Regions from separate parts of the Gracilibacillus xinjiangensis genome, predicted to be linked through region 1. Evidence: riboswitches for the same ligand, from Rfam matches in the RefSeq annotation. Region 1 holds a riboswitch; each other region holds the start of a gene.
The links. A riboswitch is a leader RNA that binds a small molecule or an ion and turns the genes downstream of it on or off. The one in region 1 is predicted to bind thiamine pyrophosphate.

Region 1 (7,298 bases):
AATATTGTATGTAAATTGCTTCGTTCCTCAGTTAATGCTGCAAGACCAAGATTGTATGGTCCAATCCCAATTCCAATAATATCATAGAGTTGTTTCATATAAATCGCTCCAATTGTCTATTTTATCTTAGTTATTTTATTCACTTTTTTCACTTAAAGAAAACCAAAATATGAAATTATTATATATTTGGTTGAAACTTTTCCCAATTTCACTCGTATTTGTAATAACCATATAATATTTACATAATCTTATGGTAAAATATAATTGTTTTGAAGGGAGGGGACAATATGCAAGAGAGTGATGAGCGGCTATTTTCCATGTTAATTTACTTATTGAGTTTTTTCTTTGCGGTTCTAGCACCATTAATTATCTGGTTAATGAAGCGAGATGATTCAGATTTAGTAGATTTCCATGGTAAGGAATACTTTAATTTCTTTATATCTTTCACCATTTACGGAATTATCAGCACTATACTTATGTTACTTCTTATCGGTTTTGTATTAATTTTTGTTGTGTGTATTGCTGGATTTGTTCTAACAATTATTGGAGCAGTAAAAGCATACCAAGGCGAAAAATACAAAATGCCACTAGTCATTCATTTTATAAAGTAGAAAAAGTGCGCATTATGTGCGCACTTTTTCCTATTCTGTAACTTCAACTATATGTTCTTCATGTTCATGTAACCCTTCATCATTAGTTACATGGATAACTATTTTGTATAAACCAGTCCTGGGAAAAATATGTGTTGCAGAATAGGTTCCTGCTTCTTCTGTCGCATCAATCCACTCGTGTTTTTCTTTCCCTTCTTGGATAATTTCATAACGAACCTCTGCATTTTCTAGTGGTTGGTCATTAAGTGAAGGGGAAATGGTTAATTTCGTCTTTTCGCTTGTTTGTACGTTTTCTACTTGATCAAATGACATACGGAAGTTTTCTGCATGTTCATGGTGACTGTCATCAGTTTCTTCATGTGTCGCATGATTATGGTTATGTTCTGCTGTTGCTTCTCCGTCTATTGTGATCGATTTTTTTGGCATGTTATGAATCTCTCTGGCGGTTGTATGTGCGTAAATTTCATATGTCCCAGGATGATGAAAGGTGACTTCAGCAGTATAGGTGCCGTCATTATTGTTTATAGGGTCGACCGTAGTTGTGTTTTCTTCATCTTTTACATTCCAGTATTCAAATTCCATCACTTCAGCATCCGTAACCGCTTCTTCTCCATATGTTACTGTTGCTTCCAATGTTACTGTTTCTCCAGCTTCTGCTGATTCCGGTATTGTAAATTGAACATCTAAACTTTGCAGCTCTTCATTTTCCTTTGTATTTTCAAATTCATCTGAATTGTTACTGCATGCGGTGAGAAATAAAAATAACATAGCCAATAACCATATATTTTTCATACTATTTCCTCCAAGATAATCATTTATTCCATTGTAACTATACGATTAAATGCTAGAGAAATCAATGGGTCAACATCAACATACAATAAATCGTAACAATTACTATTTACAAACAGGGTGGTTGTATGTATAATGAAATAGTAAATCGTATTTATTACGGTTTGTGAAATTCAAATCGTAACCATTACTATCTAATATTATACATAACAATCAAGGGGGAGTAAAGAAATGAAGAGGTTATGGATCTTTGTATCATTTATATTAATAATTTGGCTTACAGCCTGTGGACAAGATGAGCAAACAGCAGGAAATAATAGTGAGGAAGAATCATCTAGTGATGTTCTAGAAATCTATACAACTTTATATCCGTTAGAGTATTTTGCCAAAGAAATTGGCGGGGAGTATGTTAATGTTACTACTATTCTTCCACCAGGAGCTGACCCACATAATTTTGAGCCTACTTCCAAATTGATGGTAGATATTGCTAAAGGTGATCTATTTATTTACAATGGAGCGAACATGGAAGCATATGCTAGCACCATTGAAGAAGCAATTGAGTCAGAAGATGTAAAGATAGCAGAAGCAGCAGAAGGTGTCTCTTTAGTAGAACATCTACATGAACACGGGGATGAAGAAGAACATCATCATGGTGAAGAAGCAGCAACACAGGAAGAGGACCACAACCACAGCCATGAAGAAGAAGCAACGGAAGAGGACCACAACCACAGCCATGAAGAGGAAGCAACGGAAGAGGATCACAACCATGATGATGAAGCAGCAGCAACAGAAGAAGCACATGATCACGATCATGGAGATGTCGACCCCCATGTGTGGTTAGATCCAACGAAAGCAATTGGTTTGGCTGAAAATATTAAAGATGCATTAATTGAATTAAATCCAGATCAAAGCGACTTCTTTGAAGAAAACTTTCATAATTTAGAAGAAAGATTGATAGCATTAGATAAGTCATTTCATGAAACGATTGATCAGACGTCAAATAATGAGATTCTAGTTACACATGCAGCCTATGGATACTGGGAAAAAAGTTATGGCTTAGAACAGATTGCGATCACTGGAATATCGCCATCAGATGAACCATCCCAGAAAGAAATTGAGAGAATCATTGATCATGTGGAGACGAACGGTATTAAATATCTATTGTTCGAACAAAATATAGAACCAAAAGTCGCGCAAGTTATTCAAGAAGAAGCGCAAGTAGAAGCACTGGAGCTGCATAACTTATCGATCTTAACTGAAGAAGATATAGATAATGGAGAAACTTATTTTACATTAATGGAACGAAACTTAGAAGTGCTGAAACAAGCATTAGAATATTAGATGAAAAGCCACTAGCATTGCCTGGTGGTTTTTTTCATGGGATAAGAATGTAACTTTTTTTATTTTTGTACGACTATAAAAATAAAAAAAGCGGGGTGTTTTCGTTTGAAATATTTATTTAGTGTTCTGCTTATATTTCTAGTTGCATGCGGTACGAGTAAACTAAATGATGGCACGAATCATGATCAAATGAATAACAATATTCCAGGAGAAAATAACAGTACGATGGTTGGCTATATTGCAGAAATAAGCGACGAAAGTGTTCTAGTAGTAGAGAAAAGTATACAGCAACCTTTTGAGGAAATTCCTATTGAAGAAACTTATGTAAAAGCAGGGAATGCAATAATTTTTCAGTTAGAGAAGCAAGAGTCATTAGATTTGTTTCAAATTGGTGAGAAAGTGGAAGTCACATATAATGCTCTTGCGGAGTCTTACCCTGGACAGAGCACGGCTCTCGATATAAAGAGAGTGGCCGATGAGATAAATGATGTAATATTTTACCAGGCCCGTTACGAAAATTTAATTCAGCTAGAGTTGTTTGTTCAAGCAATTCAAAATGGGATGGATAAGCAAATAAGAGTGGTACATTATACGACTGAGGGTGATCCCGTTTTTAAGGTTTACTCGTATTTAAATGGCCAAATTAGTGTCGTAGTTGATCGATCACAAGACCAATATGGCTCTGAAGATAATAAGATAAGTCAATTTACTTGTGATCAACTGGAATATTATTTAACAGATGACCAAATGATTTCTTTTGATCTAGTTGGGTGTGATGCGAATGAAGCAACATCCTTACTGATGGCAGAAATAGAATTATCAGAAATGATTATACCAGAACAAATCTACACAAGGGTGCTGGTTAGAGCAGGAGATAATGTTTTATTCGATACTACTGATCGTGAAGAGATTAATGGGATTGTTGATAAAGTAAGAAGTAGTAAGGCACAATCAATTGCTGCTATTACATTAATGCAACCAGACGGGGAACTTGTATTGTCAGGTAAGGGGGCGAATATTGTCTTCGATTTCTACAAGGCTGGTAATTTAGTAAGAATGAACAGTTACCTGGAAACGGATTTATCAATTAAATAAGAGAGGAAAGAATCTCCTCTCTTTTAATTAGCCATGGATTTTTGATGCTACTTCCACGGCACGTCTTGCTTGGTGTTTCACTGCATTTTCCACATTTTCTACCATAGAACCATCTTGTGCTTGTGTTACACTTGTTCCGTAAGGATTTCCTCCAGACTCGTAAGCACTTTCGTCAGTATATCCTGGAGGTACAATAATCGCACCCCAGTGCATCATTGTAGTGTAGAAGTTTAATAATGTCGCTTCATGGCCACCGTGTGAATTCGATGCAGAGGCCATAGCAGTCACTACTTTATTCGCTGTTTTTCCAGTCGCCCATAAGCCGCCTTGGGAGTCAATAAATTGTTTCAGTTGGGATGGCACACTGCCAAATCTTGTCGGCATACTGAAAATTATCGCATCAGCCCATTCGATATCATCCGAAGTTGCGACAGGTACGTCTTTCGTTTCCTCTACATGTTTTTTCCAGGCTTCATTCGAGTTAATTGCTGCTTCTGGTGCCAATTCTTCTGTACGCACCACTTTTACCTCTGCACCAGCTTCTTTCGCTGCTTCTGCCGCCCAATTAGCCATCTGATAATTAGTGCCAGTCGAGCTATAATAAATTACTGCTACTTTTACCATTGATTCAAACTTCCCTTCCTTATAATTCTGCATTTAAAGTTGTCTTCCAGAATGAGAAATATTAATTATCTCAGTTTCAAGACAGTTGTTATCATAACAAACTTTAATAATTTGTTGCAAGGTAATTGCTTTATTGATGAAAACCTCTTGAAATATTTGTTGTTTTATGCCAAAGTAGGTAGATAGGAAATTTAATATGTACATGTAGGGGGACTGGTGTTGCCAGTTGAGATTGTATCCAAAAGATACTGACCCTTAGAACCTGATCTGGTTAGAACCAGCGTAGGGAACATATGGGATCTTGCAATCTATATGCGCTCTAGGCTAATGTCTAGGGCGCTTTTCTATATGTTCTCTTAAATAAAAAAATTAGGGGGAAAAAATCATGAAAAAAATTTTTATTTTAGTAATTGGCATGCTTTTATTTTTAACGGCATGCGGTGGAGACAACGAAAACGGAGCTGCAGAAGAAAAAAATACAGAAGAATTAAAAGATATCACATTTGTACTTGATTGGACACCAAATACGAATCATACAGGTCTATATGTCGCGAAAGATAAAGGCTATTTTGAAGAGGAAGGACTAAATGTGGAGATCGTGATGCCTGGTGAAGCAGGAGCTGATCAAACTGTCGCATCAGGTCAGGCAGAATTCGGGATAAGCGCACAGGAAGCTGTAACAGAAGCACGTGTTCAAGATATTCCAATCGTTTCAATAGCAGCTGTAATTCAGCATAATACCTCAGGATTTGCTGCACCTGTTGATAAAGGAATTAAATCTCCAGCAGATTTTGCTGGCAAAACTTATGGCGGTTGGGGCGCCCCGGTAGAAGCAGCAGTGATTGACTCATTGATGAAACAGGAAGATGCATCAGTGGAAGATGTAAATATTATTAATATGGGAAATACAGATTTTTTCACAGCGGTAGAGCGTGATGTGGATTTTGCCTGGATTTATTATGGATGGACAGGTATTGAGGCAGAATTAAGAGGTATTCAACTTGATATGCTATATTTAACGGATTATTCGGAAAAACTAGATTACTATACTCCAGTTATCACCACGAATGAGGAAATGATTGAAAATGATCCTGACACTGTTCGGGCATTAACGGCTGCAGTGACAAAAGGTTACGAGTATGCGATCGATAACCCTAGTGAAGCTGCAGATATATTAATGGAAGCAGTACCAGATTTAGATCCAGAGCTCGTACAAGCAAGCCAGGAATGGCTATCACCAAAGTATCAGGATGATGCATCAAGATGGGGAGAACAACAAGCTGAGGTTTGGGAAAATTATGCTGACTGGATGTTGGAAAATGGATTATTGGAAAAGGAATTAGATGCTGAATCAGCATTTACTAATGAATTTTTACCAAAGGAGTGAAGCAATATGGCGAATGCGTTAGTAAGTATACAAATTATTCCGAAAACCCCTAATGGGGAGGATGTCATCCCATTTGTGGATGCAGCAATTGAAGTGATCCAAGCGTCAGGAGTGACGTATAAAGTTGGTCCGCTAGAAACGACCATGGAAGGCGACTTACGAGAGTTATTATTAGTCGTTGAGAAAATGAATCAGCGTATGCTGGAACTTGGGTGTCCCAGCAACATATCACAGGTGAAAATTTACACAAGAGCAGATGATAGGGCATCAATGGATGACCTAACAGCTAAATACAATTAAGCCCGAATAAATGACATTCAGAAAGGAGGGGCAGCATAGATGGTCAAAAAATCATGGCTCCCGATCACTGTAATTTTTGCAATAATACTAATTTGGGAGCTTGCTGCTAGAGTGCTGCAAGTACCTGACTGGATCTTACCTGCACCAACAGTCATATTAGCAGAGGCAATTGCAGGCTGGTCCAATTACCAGCATCACATTTTCGCAACAATCAAATTAACCATTTACGGATTTTTGTCTGGTGTGATTATCGGTTTGCTCATTGCGATGACACTTCACTTAGTACCAAGGCTGAGGGAAGCATTATACCCTTTATTAATAATGTCACAAAATATCCCGATCATTGTGCTTGCACCACTCCTTGTGATTTGGTTTGGGTTTGGAATTACACCGAAATTGTTAATCATTATTCTTGTCTGTTTTTTCCCAATTGCCGTCGCCACAATCGATGGATTAAAGCAAACAAGTCCAGAGTTAATCCATTATATGAAAATGGCTGGAGCAACAAACAAGCAAATCTTCACTAAACTAGAGCTTCCACATGCTTTACCAGCCATTTTTTCAGGATTGAAAATCTCAGCAACCTATAGTGTAATGGGTGCTGTCATATCAGAATGGCTTGGTGCCAACCAGGGAATTGGTGTATATATGACACTCGCTTCTTCATCATTCCGAACAGATCGGGTCTTTGTTGCGATTCTGTTCATTATGATATTGTGTCTGTTATTTTTCATGCTTATCATTGGTTTAGAAAAAATATTGATTAAATGGAGAAAGGATGAGAATGGATGAGCACATTACAAATTAAGCAATTAACCAAAAGCTTTGGTAATGATACCATTCTCGAACAGCTCGATCTTAAAGTAAATGAAGGAGAATTTGTTTCATTACTAGGCCCTTCCGGCAGTGGAAAGAGTACGATCTTCCATCTGATTGGCGGACTGTACCAACCAGACAATGGAACAATCACCATTGATGGGAACGACATTGTCGGAAAAAAAGGCTCAATAAGCTATATGCCGCAGTCTCCTTCCCTTTTTCCATGGCGAACAGTGCTAGAGAATGTCATTTTGGCACAGGAACTGTTTGAAAAGCCTGATAAACAAAAAGCAATTGAGATGCTTAAACGAGCAGGATTAGAAGATTATATC
Region 2 (6,645 bases), on a different contig from region 1:
TACAATTAAAATAGAACTTAACTTGTAGAGGATTTAAAAATAGGTAATTGTAATATGTTCGTATATGTTGTATGATAATGTGTATAAATAGATAATTTAACCTATATTTATACTTGGTATAGGCATAATTTATCAGATTAGAGGTGATACAATGTAATGAGAAGTCAACATATTCATTCTACATAAATTTTGTACACATCCTGGGGGGATTATTGTGAGAAAGAAAGTCAAAGGTAATGAAGTTAAAAGGATTAAATTACGTAATGTTCATTTATTTAACCATTTAAGTATAGGTAAAAAGATAGCGTTATCATTTGCGGCAGTTATTATTTTATTTAGTATATCGACCATTTACGCAACAGGATTAGTGAAAGATGTAGGTAATAATATTCAAGAAATAGAAAAAAGAAGTAAAATTGCTTTGGATATTTCACAAATGAGTACATTAACTGAATCAATGGGGTTAAGGGTCGCTAATTACGTTCATTATTCCACACAATCGTTTGTTTCGGAGTATGAAGATAGAAGACATCAATTTGACCTTCTTACAGCAGAGTTAGAACAATATATGGATACGCCAGAATCAAATGAATTATTTACTCTTGTTATTACGAATATGAATAAAATGAATGACACTTTTGTAAGCGATGTAATTCCTGCTGTTGAAGTAAATGATTTTGTTACAGCGAAAAGAAATGCACAAAGTTTAAACCAACTACAGTTAGAAACGGTGGCAGTTTTAGAAGTACTTGTTGATATTATTAATCAAGATATGGAACAAGCTGTAGCAAAAGCTGAGATTGCTCAGAGTAATACATATACTACGCTCATTGTTTCTATTATTGTATCCATAATATTAAGTTGTTTAGCCGTTTTCTTTATTAGCAGAAATATATCCAGTAACTTACAGAAAGTAATTGAATATAGTAATCAGATTGCAGCAGGTAAATTAAACATAGAGAACATCAAATACAAAGGAAAAGACGAGATTAGTAAACTGATTAATGCAATTAATACAATGAGAGAGAATTTAAGTAACATGATTCAACATATTACTGATATCTCTGATGTCGTCAGTGAACGAAGTACTGCACTAAAAGCTAGTGCCAAAGAGGTACATACAGGTGCTGAGCAAGTATCACTTACAATGGAAGGGTTAGCCAAAGGATCGGATAATGAAGCAAACTTTTTAAGTGAATTAACGGAAGAGATGCAAAAATTCAGTGAAAAAATAATGACAACAAACGAAAACGCTGAATCAATTGCAAATTCTACATCTTCTGCAGAGGTGCTGATAACGGATGGAAAGAACTTAATGGGACAATCTATTGCACAAATGGAACGGATTGATCAAATTGTTACAGAAGCAGTTGATAAAATGAAAGTGCTTGACAGCAAATCTCATGAGATCACGAAGCTAATCTCCGTTATTAAAGAAATCGCTGAACAAACTAACTTACTTGCATTAAATGCTGCAATTGAAGCGGCAAGAGCTGGGGAGCATGGCAAAGGTTTTGCGGTAGTTGCAGACGAAGTGCGTAAACTAGCTGAGCAAGTAGGTATCTCTGTGAAAGATATTACAGTCATTGTACACAGTATTCAGGACGAGACAACAACTGTATCAAATTCCCTGATAGGCGGATATAGAGAAGTCAAAGAAGGAACATCACAGATTGAAGAAACAGGTCGAACCTTTGAAGAAATAAATCATGCGGTTAAATTAGTTGTAGAAAATATACAAAACATCTCTGAAAACTTAACTGAAATAACTTCAAGCAGCCAAGGAATGAATGGAGCTTTACAAGAGGTTGCATCGATATCCGAACAATCAGCTGCGGGTATCGAAGAAACCACTGCTACGTCAGAACAAACAAGTCAATCAATGAATCAAATTATCACTAATATTACTGAATTAAATGACCTGTCTAAAAAGCTTCACGGTGTTGTTCAAAAATTTGAAATATAAACCTGGAATATAAGCCCATTCCGTCGAACAGGTGAAGGGATCTCGGCAGCAAAGTAAATGACTGAGTATTGAATGAATTCATTTTTTGTTAAAAATTGTATTGACAAGTTAGCAATATCTGTTATAGTAGAGACGAAATTATATAACCCGTAATTCCACTAGGGGTGTCTTTTAAAGACTGAGATTAAAGTATTACTTTAAGACCCTTAGAACCTGATCTGGTTTATACCAGCGTAGGGAAGTGGCGAAGGATTATCCTTTATTTATCATAAATTTTTCTGTATTTATGACCACTATCTTTACGTTGGTAATGATAGTGGTTTTTTGTGGTTAAATAAAGGGAGGAAATGAAATGAAGTTTTCAGAAATTTTACGAATAGAAGTTGATCCGATTTGGCAGGCAAGTTTTGACCATCCATTTGTACAAGGAATTGGTCAAGGGACCTTACCCATTGATTGTTTTAAATACTATGTCCTGCAGGATGCATATTATTTATCCCATTTTGCCCGTATCCAATCATTAGGTGCAGCCAAGGCGAATTCACTCGAGAGCACCTATCGTATGGCATCACATGCTCAAGGTACATATGAAGCCGAACTAGAGTTACATCGAAGCTTTTCGGACATTTTAGGTATTACAAAAGAAGAGAAGGCAGCTTTTAAGCCATCACCCACCGCATATGCTTACACTTCACATATGTATCGTGCTGCATATGAAGGACATCTAGGTGATGTAATTGCAGCAATACTTCCTTGTTATTGGCTTTATTTTGAGGTTGGGGAAAAATTAAAAGATTGTAAGCCGGACCATCCTGTCTATCAAAAATGGATTTCCGCATATGGCGGTGACTGGTTTGGTAATTTAGTGAACGAACAAATTGATCGCTTGGACGAAATAGCCAGTCAAGTTACAGAAGCGGATCAAGAACGGATGAAGGAACATTTTGTTATTAGCAGTAATTATGAATTACTGTTTTGGGAAATGGCGTATCAAATGGAGACATGGGAGACTGTATTATCGAAAGGAATGTTAGCTAATGAAAAATAAACTAACTCTTACAGATATTTTAGTTACCATTGTTATTGCAATCGTATTTAGTGTGATATATAAAATCTGGGGTCCATTATATAATACTCTTTCCGTATTTGGATTACACATTGACCAATTAGTTTATGGGATGTGGTTTATGGCAGCAACTGTCGCATTCTTAATTATCAGAAAACCAGGTGTTGCTCTCCTGGCAGAATTAGCTGCAGCACAAGGAGAATTTCTATTTGGTGGTCAGTGGGGAATTAGCCTTCTGTTATATGGTCTAGTACAAGGACTGGGCTGTGAACTGATATTTGCAATATTCCGTTATAAGAATCACCGTATTTTTGTGATGTGTCTTGCGGCAATTGGGGCAACGATTGGTTCCCTTTGGTTAGATACTTATTATGGCTATATACAGGAACTAGTCTGGTGGAACTTAACCCTTTTAATTGTATTCAGGACACTCGGTGCAATAGTTATTACTGGTTTTTTTGCATTTTATCTAGTGAAAGCTTTAGAGAAAACAGGTGTAACAAACTTAGTTAGACCAGTTAATCAGAAGCATTACCAGGCACTGGATGAAGAGGTAAGGTGAGAGAATGGATCAAGTTGAAGTGAGTATAGAAGGGTTAAAAGTTAAGTTTCCTGATGAGAAGTCCTTTTTATTTAAGGATTTCTCGCTTTCTATAAATAAAGGGGAGAAGGTACTTTTGGTTGGACCATCCGGAGCGGGGAAATCAACATTGCTCAAGATACTTGCAGGTATTATTCCACACTCTGTAGAAATCCCCATGAAGTGTGCGGATAGTAAATTATCGAAACATTCTGGCTATGTTTTTCAAGATCCTGATACCCAATTTTGTATGCCGTATGTTGATGAAGAGATAGCTTTTGTATTAGAAAATCTTCAAATACCGCATGAGGAAATGTCTGATCGAATTCAATTCTATATGGAAAAAGTAGGTTTAGTTTTACCTGAGTCTCATACGAAGATTGACAAATTGTCTGGTGGAATGAAACAAAGGTTAGCAATTGCTAGTACACTCGCATTACAGCCAGATGTTATGTTTTTAGATGAGCCAACAGCAATGTTAGATAGCGAAGGAACACAACAAGTATGGGAATCAGTTAGGAAGATAGCTTCAGATAAAACGGTTATCATTGTGGAACATAAGATAGAACATGTTTATGATTTTGCTGACAGGATGATCATGTTGGATTCTCAAGGTGCCATTGTTGCAGATGGGGAACCGAATTACGTCATCAATCATTATAAAGATCTCTTTCGGCAATACGGAATTTGGTATCCAGGAGTTTGGGAAGAAAATATTCCATCCTATCTCCAGTATGCTGAAAAACCAGTGCCTGAAATGACAATACATCACTTAACCGGATATAGGAGTAAGAAGGGCTTAATCCATGTAGAGAACGCAATAGTTAACAAGGGAGAATGGATTACAATTACAGGTAAAAATGGATCAGGAAAAAGTACACTTCTACAAGCTTTAGCAAAACTAATCAAAACAAAAGGTGAAATAAACTATTCGATCAAACAAGATAAGGCTTTTTATCGATATGTTGGGTTTGTCTTTCAGAATCCTGAATTGCAATTCGTAACAAATACAGTATACGAGGAATTAGCTTTTTCATTACGTGATTGCCAGCTAACTAATGAAGCGTGTGAACAGAGAATTAGAGATCAATTGGCTGTTTTTCAATTAGAACACGTGAAAAATAAACATCCCTTTCAATTATCTGTTGGACAAATGAAACGTTTAAGTATCGCAACGGTAACTATTATGCGACCGAAGATCTTACTATTAGATGAACCTACATTTGGACAAGATGCTGCTAATACTTTTCGCATGTTAGATTATTTTTTAACTCTTTCCAATGATGGAACGACGATATTAATGGTTACTCATGATCTTCATATTAGGAATTACTTTGCTACAACAGAGTGGATCATTGATGCTGGTAAATTAGCGGGAGTGTATCGGTTACGTAATACAGAAGGAATGGAGGGAAAGCAAAGTGCTATTGGAACTTAATCCGAAAATAACATGGCTTCATTATGTAAATCCGTCACTAAAACTTTTCCTTCTTGTTTTATTGTTTGTTGGTTTATTATTTGTAGATTATATTCATTTTCATATCTATTTTGTTATCGGATTATCTTTCCTATATTTTTTTATGACAGGTTATTCAATGAAATGGTTATTGTTATTTGCTTCACCCTTTATTGTCATATTCATCTCGTCTTTTACATCAATGGCTTTTTTTGGTGAAGGAGAAACGACATTCTTTCATTTTGGAATTATACACGTTACAGAGGAAAGTTTTTTCAGGGGGTTACATCTGGGGTTAAGAAGTATTATCTTTGGTTACCTAGGATTATTATTCGCCCTTACGACAAAACCTGTATCGTTGTTTTATTCCTCTATGCAACAATATAAACTTAAGCCCAAAATAGCATACAGTTTTATGGCTGCTGTTCGATTATTACCAATGATTGCAGAGGAAGTATATACATTAAGACAGGCTTTAAAAGTTCGCGGGGTAACCTTTTCTAGAGGTATTACTGGATATTATGACAGGATAAAATATTATGCAGTTCCTATTCTTGCTCAAAGTATAAGAAGAGCACACAGAATTTCAACAGCGATGGAAGCAAAATCATTTAATGGAGATGTGAAAAGAACCTACTTTTATCAAATAGGTTATGGGCGTTATGATCTATATTTTTGCTTGCTATTAATCATTGGAACAATTGCTTGTTATTTTCTCCAAAGATTCTACAGCTTCCTGCCAATCGATCGTGTGATACATTAGTACACTAAAGATACGAATAGTAAAGCGGTGCAAAGAGACATCTTTGCACTTTTTTACTGGAAAAATGGTTGTATAAATATATAGGTAAGCAAATTTACACCGATAAGGGATTTTTTTCATACGGACATCTATTGGGAAATTTAGTAGTTATTTAATAATTTACCTACCCATATAGAATAAGTACAATGAAAGGTTCGTATATGATAAATAAACCGCACACTTTACTAGTCTTGGTCAGATGCTATCTTGTCTTAATACCCGGATTGCTTTATTATGATAAGAATGGAAGTTAGAAAGGGGCAGAAATTCATGGTTGATTATTTGACACTGGATCAGATTGAAGAGCGATGTATCGATTTAAGTAATCGATATGTAATAGAAGAAGATAAATTTTATGATTTAGTAGATCATTTTGCAAAAGCGGATTTATCGATAGATCAGAAGTTACATGCTAGTTTCAGTGGGTTACTGAAACTGGTGAATGAAGAGATAAGTGAAATGGAAAAAATGATGGATGTTAAGCCGAGCTGCCAGTTAGGTTGTGCTTTTTGCTGTTATTTTCCAATTATAATTAACGAGCTTGAGGCGAAACTAATTAAAGGATCAATAAAAGGATTGCCAGAAGAAAGGCGAGTGAAGATTCAACAGCATATGAGCAGTTATTATAGAAAACATAATGATGTTCTAAGAGAAATAAAGCAGCTTGATAGAGAGGAGGAGGGATTTAAATATGAATATAAAAAGAAACATTTGCCTTGTGTAATGTTAGATACGGAAACAAATCAATGTTTGGCTTATGAGATACGTCCACTGC
Region 3 (7,298 bases), 740 kb from region 1:
GTCCATCGTTCGGGTGTACTTCATAATATATATGATGAGCGCTCGCAGATTCAATTACTTTTGCCACAACGGAACGGGATAATTCATGTTCTAACACTCTCTTCCCATTGACATGTGTTATCATTCCATTTGCTGTCACTACCCCATCTAATTTTATCTCCCCTGGTACTGCATCATATATCTCTTCTAAAGAACGACCTGTAACTATAAAAACTTTGATCCCCTTATTTCTAATTTCTTCAATAATATCAAGTGTTCTTTCCGTTATTTTATTGTGATTATTTAACAATGTACCATCCATATCCAGACATAATGCTTTTGGTATAAAAGACATAAAAAATCCTCCTTTAGCTATTGATATATTATAGCATAGCCAGAGGAGGATTTTCTTACTTAACAAAGTCCGGTAAATCTCGGGCACTTTTAGGAACTTCTACTAAATAGATATTAGCATATCCATTCCGGTCACTTGTGTAGACCAGTTTAGATCCATCTGAAGTAAATCTCGGATGTGCATGGACTTTTTGGGTATGAAAACTGCAACGATGTTCACATAACACTTTCGGATGTGAGAAAAAGCCGTTTTTCTTATACCAGATAACAATATGTTCTATTGGCGCACGACCATCTACAACCACTTTGTTAAAATCATTGGAGAAGGCATGCCAATTAACAAAATCAAATTCGACTTCTTCTTCCTCTGTATTATCATATTTAATTTTGCCAAAGAATCCTGTACGATCCTTCCTAAATCCATGATATCCGATTGTTTCTCCATCTTGATACCAGTATTCATGACCAACCATCTCTTGCTCTTCTTTTCTTACACGGATTTTCCATGCTTCACCTGTTTCCAGATTAAGTCCCCAGATGCGATGATCAACTAATTGCCAAGGACCTTCATGACAAAATGTAATTAACTCAGGTCTTATAGGTGATGTGTTAATATGTGTAATAAAGTTATTTTCCCGGAAAACTTCTACCATTTCTTTTGTTGCTAAGTCTATTTTAATAATGGCAGATTCCGGCCTTGCCTCCATTAACTCTCGATGGCCGATATAGCCATTACCTAGATCAGTATAAACTCTATCCGACATATTCTCTCTTTGACAGGTAACTAAATATTTGCCATCTGCCGTACAGTTTAAATTTCCGCCAAGCAGTGCGCTCGGTTTTTCATAGATTGTCTGCTCTTCCAGTGTTATTAAATCTAATGATATGATTTGATCATCTCTACGAAAATAAACCATCTTCTGATCCGGGTGCAGACATGGATTCAGACTCCCATATGTTTTCTGATGATCAGTTAGCTGGGTGATCACACCTGTTTCTGTATCCACACTAAATAAATCCGTTTTATTATTTCGGTCCGAACAAAATAACAATTTACGATCGTTATCATACCAGCCATCTTCCGTAAAATAAAAATGATGACTGTGCCCAGTGTAATTGGTTAACTGAATGGTTGGTATTCCGGTAATCCTGTCATTAAACTTTTTCCATTCCGGCGGCCATACTTTACCCTTTCCCATTTTCCCATCTCCCTTACCTTAAAATGTGTACTTCATCAGGCGCTTCGATGGTTGATTTTATCTTGCCATCTGATTGCCTTTCATGCTTTACATCGATTGCTCCATAGGGTGTAGGGAAAGTTCCCTCCACCCATTGTAAATCTCCAAGCGATGGATCAATTTTTATCTCCTTACAGCCAGGAGTGACTATTTTAATTCCTAACACGTAACGCGAAAGCCAAGCCGTTGGGCCGGATGCCCAGCCATGACATAAACTGTGACGATAACCTGCATAGCAATGATCGCCATAAGTACCATGGACATCAATCTTGTTCTTTGGTGTCAGTTGATCTATTCTCGCTGCATTGTTGAGCCATTCCATATTAAAATCTTCCCAGAATGTTGTCGCACCGAGCTGCAGCATTCCGCCCCAATATTCCCTTATCATTCGGAGCGTTTCAGTCATCTCTCCTGCCATTGCTTTCGCTAATAAGATATAATAGCCATAAAATGTAGACATCCCTTTCGCCCCGTCAACAGCAATCACTTCCTGACTCGCTTTTTCTGGATCAATGATATTTGCAAGAGCCAACACTGCTGCTGCTTGTTTGCTCTTTCCATGGTATACCTTTCTTTTCATTAAATTAGCTAAATAGAGATGACAACGTTGACTTGCCTCTGTTTCTTCCAAATAATCACATAAAAAGGCACCTTTTTTGATTGCTAGTACATATAATGCATGAACACCTGCTGCAACACCCTCTTCATTATGTACAGAGGGCCAATCAAGAAATGGGTTTGGCATTGTATTACGGCCGTCCTTATCGATATGTTCCCCCATTTGGTCCAACAAACGGATTAAATAACTCTTCTGTTCCTTTAGATAATCTACATTACCTGTATACATAAACCAATCATGTTGAATAATAATCCACCACGCAGAGTAACTGGGAAATGTATTCATCCACTGCGGTAATGGTGTGCGGTCCCTTACATAATCTAAACTCTCTGGAACAATCTGATGGTTTCCAAAAACAGCCTGTATTGTTGATACTTCAGGATGCATATCACCAATCCATACCATTCGGTCTCGTTTAATCCCATCCCAAAGGTATTCCTGCATATTTAGATAAACTGTATAGGCACCTGTCTGCCAAATCTGATTCAAAAGCTTATCATCGCTGTGAAAAGAGCCTTGAAATTCTAAGTCCCTATGAATAAAGATAGCCTTGATTGTATTAATCTGGATAAAGCAATCAGATTCCAGTAAATCAATTCTTACAAAACGAAAGCCTGTATTGCCAATTTCATTCATTCCCAGAAAACTTATATCAACGATTTGGTCTCTCATTGCATGATCATTGGTAGCATTAGTATTCCCCCCAATATCACTCATTGCCTCCATTGCAGATTCACCAAACCGCACTCTTACCTTCGCACTTTTTATTAGTTCACCAGATTTTACAATGTTCCACACCGCTAATTGAATACCTCCATGCAGTTCAACACCAAAATCTAAAAGGATTGCCGGTGAACTGCCCTCATGGCTCATTACAACGGGCTTCTCTGGCGTAATTAATACCTGTGACTCTCTATCCTCTAACAGTAATTGTTCATTATCTATTCTCGACTGATTACTATCTGTTTTCCACAAAATATTTTTCGGTGTTATATATTCACGCACTCGTGGATCCTTTTTACCTGATGCAATTTCTTCCATTTAAATAAATACCTCCTCGTTCCCAAATTAGATAGCGCTTACATTACACTCTAACTAATCCACATAGTTTTGACAATTATACTTTTTTTCGTAATTAATACATTTTTGCAATGCGAAGGAAAAAGGAGTTCGGCAGTAAGACCACTGTGTCATTTATGATTTTCCCAAAAATAAAAGCACCTGGATAAAGAAGGTGCTAAAATACAGAGAACAAACCATTTCTCTTCTTCCTATACTATTTCTCTTTTGTGTCTAATGGTTTTAATTTTGCTTCAATTTCTTCCCGATCACGCTCTAAAAATGGTGGTAAAGCAATTTGTTCACCTAAATGTTCGATATCTTCATCTGTGGCAAACCCTGGACCATCTGTTGCCAATTCAATAAGAATACCATTAGGTTCTCTGAAGTATAATGACTTGAAGTAATAGCGATCAACAACCCCTGAGTTTGGTAAGCGTTCTTGACTGATACGCTTTTTCCATTCATTTAATTCCACTTCATCTTCTACTCTTAATGCAACATGATGGACACTGCCTCTGCCCGGACGCTCTTTTTGTAAGTGTGGCCGAACTTCCACATGTAACTCTGCACCAGTCCCACCTTTTCCTGTTGTATATACTTGAATCTTTGGCATGTCTGTTACAGGTGAAGTGTATTCTCCTGTTTTACGAAAGCTCAGCACACCTGTTAAAATCCGCTCAGTTGGTTCTAAATCAGGAACGGTTAATTTCACTGGTCCAAGTCCTGTAATTCCCATGTCTCTTGGCACAACACTATTAGACCAAGGAATCCCACCTGCGACACCCTCATTCGTTTGATCGGAAACAAGAACTAGTCGTTGGTCCTCATGATCTTTAAAATGAATTACTTTTCTCCCAAATTGTTCTTCTATTCCGTTGTTTTCTACATCCATTTCATTAAAGCGATCTATCCAATAGACTAATGCATCATCATCAGGCACCCTTAATGAGGTAGCGGAGATACTGTTGTTCCCTGGATACGTATGCCCTGCACCCACTATCTCAAAAAACGTTAAATCAGTTCCTGGTCTTCCTATTTCATCTGCATAGAACAGATGATACATGCTCGTATCATCTTGATTGACAGATTTCTTGACTAAACGCAATCCTAATATCTGGGTATAAAAATCATAATTATTTTTCGCATTGGCTGTTATGGCAGATACGTGATGCAAACCTTTAAGCTCCATCAATGATCCTCCTCTTTCTAAAGAAGTAATATTTTTAAGTATCTATTTATTTTACCTTATTATTATCTCGAATTCAAAACAATCATATTATTGACATTTACTTCTTGTATGTTAGAATTTTCTTTAAGTTAAATATGATTACTACTAGGGGTGCCTATAAGCATAGGCTGAGAGAAAAGCGCGCTTCAAGCTTTTTAACTCTTAAGACCTGATCTGGTTTATACCAGCGGAGGGAAGTAGCTGTCCATACCAATTTGTATGCGAAGCCAGGTCTTAATTAAAGATCTGGTTTTTTTAAATTTTCCCTTATGTTAGTATAACCAAACATTGATGGAAGGTGGAACGAAATGAGAAAAAGAACGACATTACTTACAATGATGGCAGTATTTGTTGCGATAGGAACATTAGGTTCACAATTTTTATGGTTTCCAACAGGAATTGCAAAAGCTTTCCCTGTACAACATGCGGTAAATGTGATGGCAGCTGTTACACTAGGACCTGTCCCTGCAGTAATTATTGCTTTTGCTATCGGCCTTTTGCGCAATTTATTAGGCATAGGTACATTGCTTGCTTTTCCAGGGGGGATGATTGGTGCATTATTAGCCGGAATAGTTTTTAAAGTTACGAATAATAAAATAATGGCTGGGATTGGCGAAGTTGTTGGTACCGGTATAATCGGTGCATTATTATCCGTTCCTTTCGCTTACCTGTTAATGGGCACATCTGTTGGTGCCATAGCATTTTTACCAGGTTTCCTTGTCAGCAGTATAAGTGGAGCAATTATTGGAATCCTGATATTATCCAGAGTGAAAACAACTAGCTTATCCAAGTATGCTTTGTCAACGAAGACCTAAGAGAAAAGGCTGTTGAGTGTTATACTTATCAACAGCCTTTCCATTCATTCATTTAAAGCCAAACTTCTTCATCCATTACTCCTCTTTGCCCACTTTCCTTAGGAGCTGCAGGTTGAATAACAGGTGTTTCATTCTCCATTTGTATAATTTTCTTTAGTAATTTTCCCCGGAGGACTTCTGCAACTTTCTGGTGGGAACGGAAACCAATTAAATTAGTTAACTCATAAGGATCTGCTGCTAAATCATACAGAAATTCTTCAACATACCGATCCGAGCTAGCATCATATATTCTATCTGCATCTGGATCAGAAACACTATACTTCCATCGGTTTGTCCGTATCGCCCGCCCAACTTGTGATTCGCTTATTTGAATGAATACTTCATTTTCCCAGTCACCAGCCTCCTGATTGACTAACGGAAGAAAAGAATGACCTGACATTTGCTCTGGAACCTTAATCCCTGCAGCATCTAACAAGGTTGGCGGAAAATCGATTAAACTGACTAATTCCTTTTTCTTCCCACCGTGGAAAAATCCTGGACCTGTAATAGCTGTTGGTATACGAATGGAACTTTCATGACAAGACCGTTTATATTCATGATTCCTCGTTTTAAAATGACAGCCATGATCTGATGTGAATAAAACGATCGTTTCTTCTCTAATCCCCAGGCTTTTTAATGTATCTAAAATTCTGCCTAATGCCTCATCAATTCTTTTTACCATTCCATAATAACCACCTAAGTGTTGTGCACTTGTTCCACCCAATGCTTGCAAGTCTGGCGGAATCCACTTTGCTGTATATTTTTCCTCATACCCATCTGGTGCTGGATAATTATCTGTTCGATTCTGATGGTGTGGTTCCAAGTAAGACAGAAAAAGGAAAAATGGGTTTGCTTGCTTTTCCCTATCATCAATAAACCGAATGGCTGCATCTGTTAATGCATCAACACGATAACCTGGTAATTCTACAGGATTCTGCTCATTATCATATACGGTTGTTTTATACGGTTCAGAAGTATGCTCAAGCCCGTTGGCCGCAAGCCAATAGTCATAGCCTCCTTGTCTCTTTCGACTAACTGGTTCTTCTGCAGCAAGATGCCACTTACCTATATAACCAGTGTAGTAACCGTTTTCCTTAAAGTAATGTGCTAATGTTTTTTCATCATCAGGCAGTGGAACGGAATTTCGATAACAGCCTGTTTCTGTTGCAAACTTTCCTGTTTGAAAACAAGATCTAGCCGGGGCACAAACTGGCTGACAAGTGAAAGCATTATACAGATGTGTTCCTTCTCCTGCCATTTGGTCAAAGTTTGGCGTTAAATCTAACGGATTGCCATGAACACCTGTCGTATCCCATCTTTGCTGGTCAGTAAATACAACGATAACATTTGGGGACTGATTTACTGTCAAAACTTATTCCTCCTCCCTTTTGACTGTTCGTACCTCTTTTAAGACATGTTCCTCATAATCAAAATACTTACCTTCTAACAAACCGACTAATGTATTTTTCACCTTAATGGTTAGTACATTTATTCCTTGTTTTAATTGATCACCTTTTACAATCGTGTCATATGGTGACCATGCTCTTACACCAAGTGATATACCATTCAATGAAATTTCGACTGCATCATGCACTTCATCTAAATCTTTTATCCGTAATTGATATGTTTCATTATTATCACCTTTCCACTCGAATGAGCTGGTGAAAGTAAGGCTTCCAGCATAATGCGGCAATCCAGCATATGGTTGTTTAAGTGATGATGTTTTTTCAGGGGTTTTCGTTATGACAGGTACTGTATCACTATATACAACGCCAAAATCTCCTAGTAAATAAATTGGATCGACTACGCCATCCCAATCTTTTTCGATTTGTCCTTTTACCTCTACACTGTTCTCTCCTTGTTTCACTAGTTCACTAATATCTGCCACGATATTGGTATGATCATAGAAAAATTGTTGGTTGAATGCTGACCAATTTACTTTTTTATCATTAATATAAATACTT

Region 2: it holds a riboswitch for thiamine pyrophosphate, as region 1 does, so the genes downstream of both, tenA (thiaminase II) here and ACFOY7_RS10125 (ABC transporter substrate-binding protein) in region 1, are expected to answer to the same signal.
Region 3: it holds a riboswitch for thiamine pyrophosphate, as region 1 does, so the genes downstream of both, thiW (energy coupling factor transporter S component ThiW) here and ACFOY7_RS10125 (ABC transporter substrate-binding protein) in region 1, are expected to answer to the same signal.

The regions. Positions count from the first base shown of each region.
Region 1 covers NZ_JBHSDT010000004.1:1,230,900-1,238,197, forward strand. Annotated here, with positions in the region: gene ACFOY7_RS10095 (lysine N(6)-hydroxylase/L-ornithine N(5)-oxygenase family protein) at 1-98, opposite strand, end outside; gene ACFOY7_RS10100 (DUF4870 domain-containing protein) at 288-611, shown strand; gene ACFOY7_RS10105 (FixH family protein) at 642-1,403, opposite strand; gene ACFOY7_RS10110 (metal ABC transporter solute-binding protein, Zn/Mn family) at 1,632-2,741, shown strand; gene ACFOY7_RS10115 (DUF4362 domain-containing protein) at 2,847-3,836, shown strand; gene wrbA (NAD(P)H:quinone oxidoreductase) at 3,864-4,460, opposite strand; TPP riboswitch at 4,657-4,766, shown strand; gene ACFOY7_RS10125 (ABC transporter substrate-binding protein) at 4,846-5,847, shown strand; gene ACFOY7_RS10130 (thiamine-binding protein) at 5,854-6,147, shown strand; gene ACFOY7_RS10135 (ABC transporter permease) at 6,187-6,939, shown strand; gene ACFOY7_RS10140 (ABC transporter ATP-binding protein) at 6,936-7,298, shown strand, end outside.
Region 2 covers NZ_JBHSDT010000008.1:780,950-787,594, reverse strand. Annotated here, with positions in the region: gene ACFOY7_RS15295 (methyl-accepting chemotaxis protein) at 215-1,966, shown strand; TPP riboswitch at 2,117-2,223, shown strand; gene tenA (thiaminase II) at 2,319-3,014, shown strand; gene ACFOY7_RS15285 (ECF transporter S component) at 3,004-3,594, shown strand; gene ACFOY7_RS15280 (ABC transporter ATP-binding protein) at 3,599-5,050, shown strand; gene ACFOY7_RS15275 (energy-coupling factor transporter transmembrane component T family protein) at 5,034-5,831, shown strand; gene ACFOY7_RS15270 (YkgJ family cysteine cluster protein) at 6,141-6,645, shown strand, end outside.
Region 3 covers NZ_JBHSDT010000004.1:487,997-495,294, reverse strand. Annotated here, with positions in the region: gene ACFOY7_RS06585 (HAD family hydrolase) at 1-334, opposite strand, end outside; gene ACFOY7_RS06580 (oligogalacturonate lyase family protein) at 390-1,532, opposite strand; gene ACFOY7_RS06575 (alpha-L-rhamnosidase-related protein) at 1,546-3,231, opposite strand; gene ACFOY7_RS06570 (ring-cleaving dioxygenase) at 3,467-4,441, opposite strand; TPP riboswitch at 4,578-4,693, shown strand; gene thiW (energy coupling factor transporter S component ThiW) at 4,789-5,295, shown strand; gene ACFOY7_RS06560 (sulfatase-like hydrolase/transferase) at 5,348-6,703, opposite strand; gene ACFOY7_RS06555 (glycosyl hydrolase) at 6,707-7,298, opposite strand, start outside.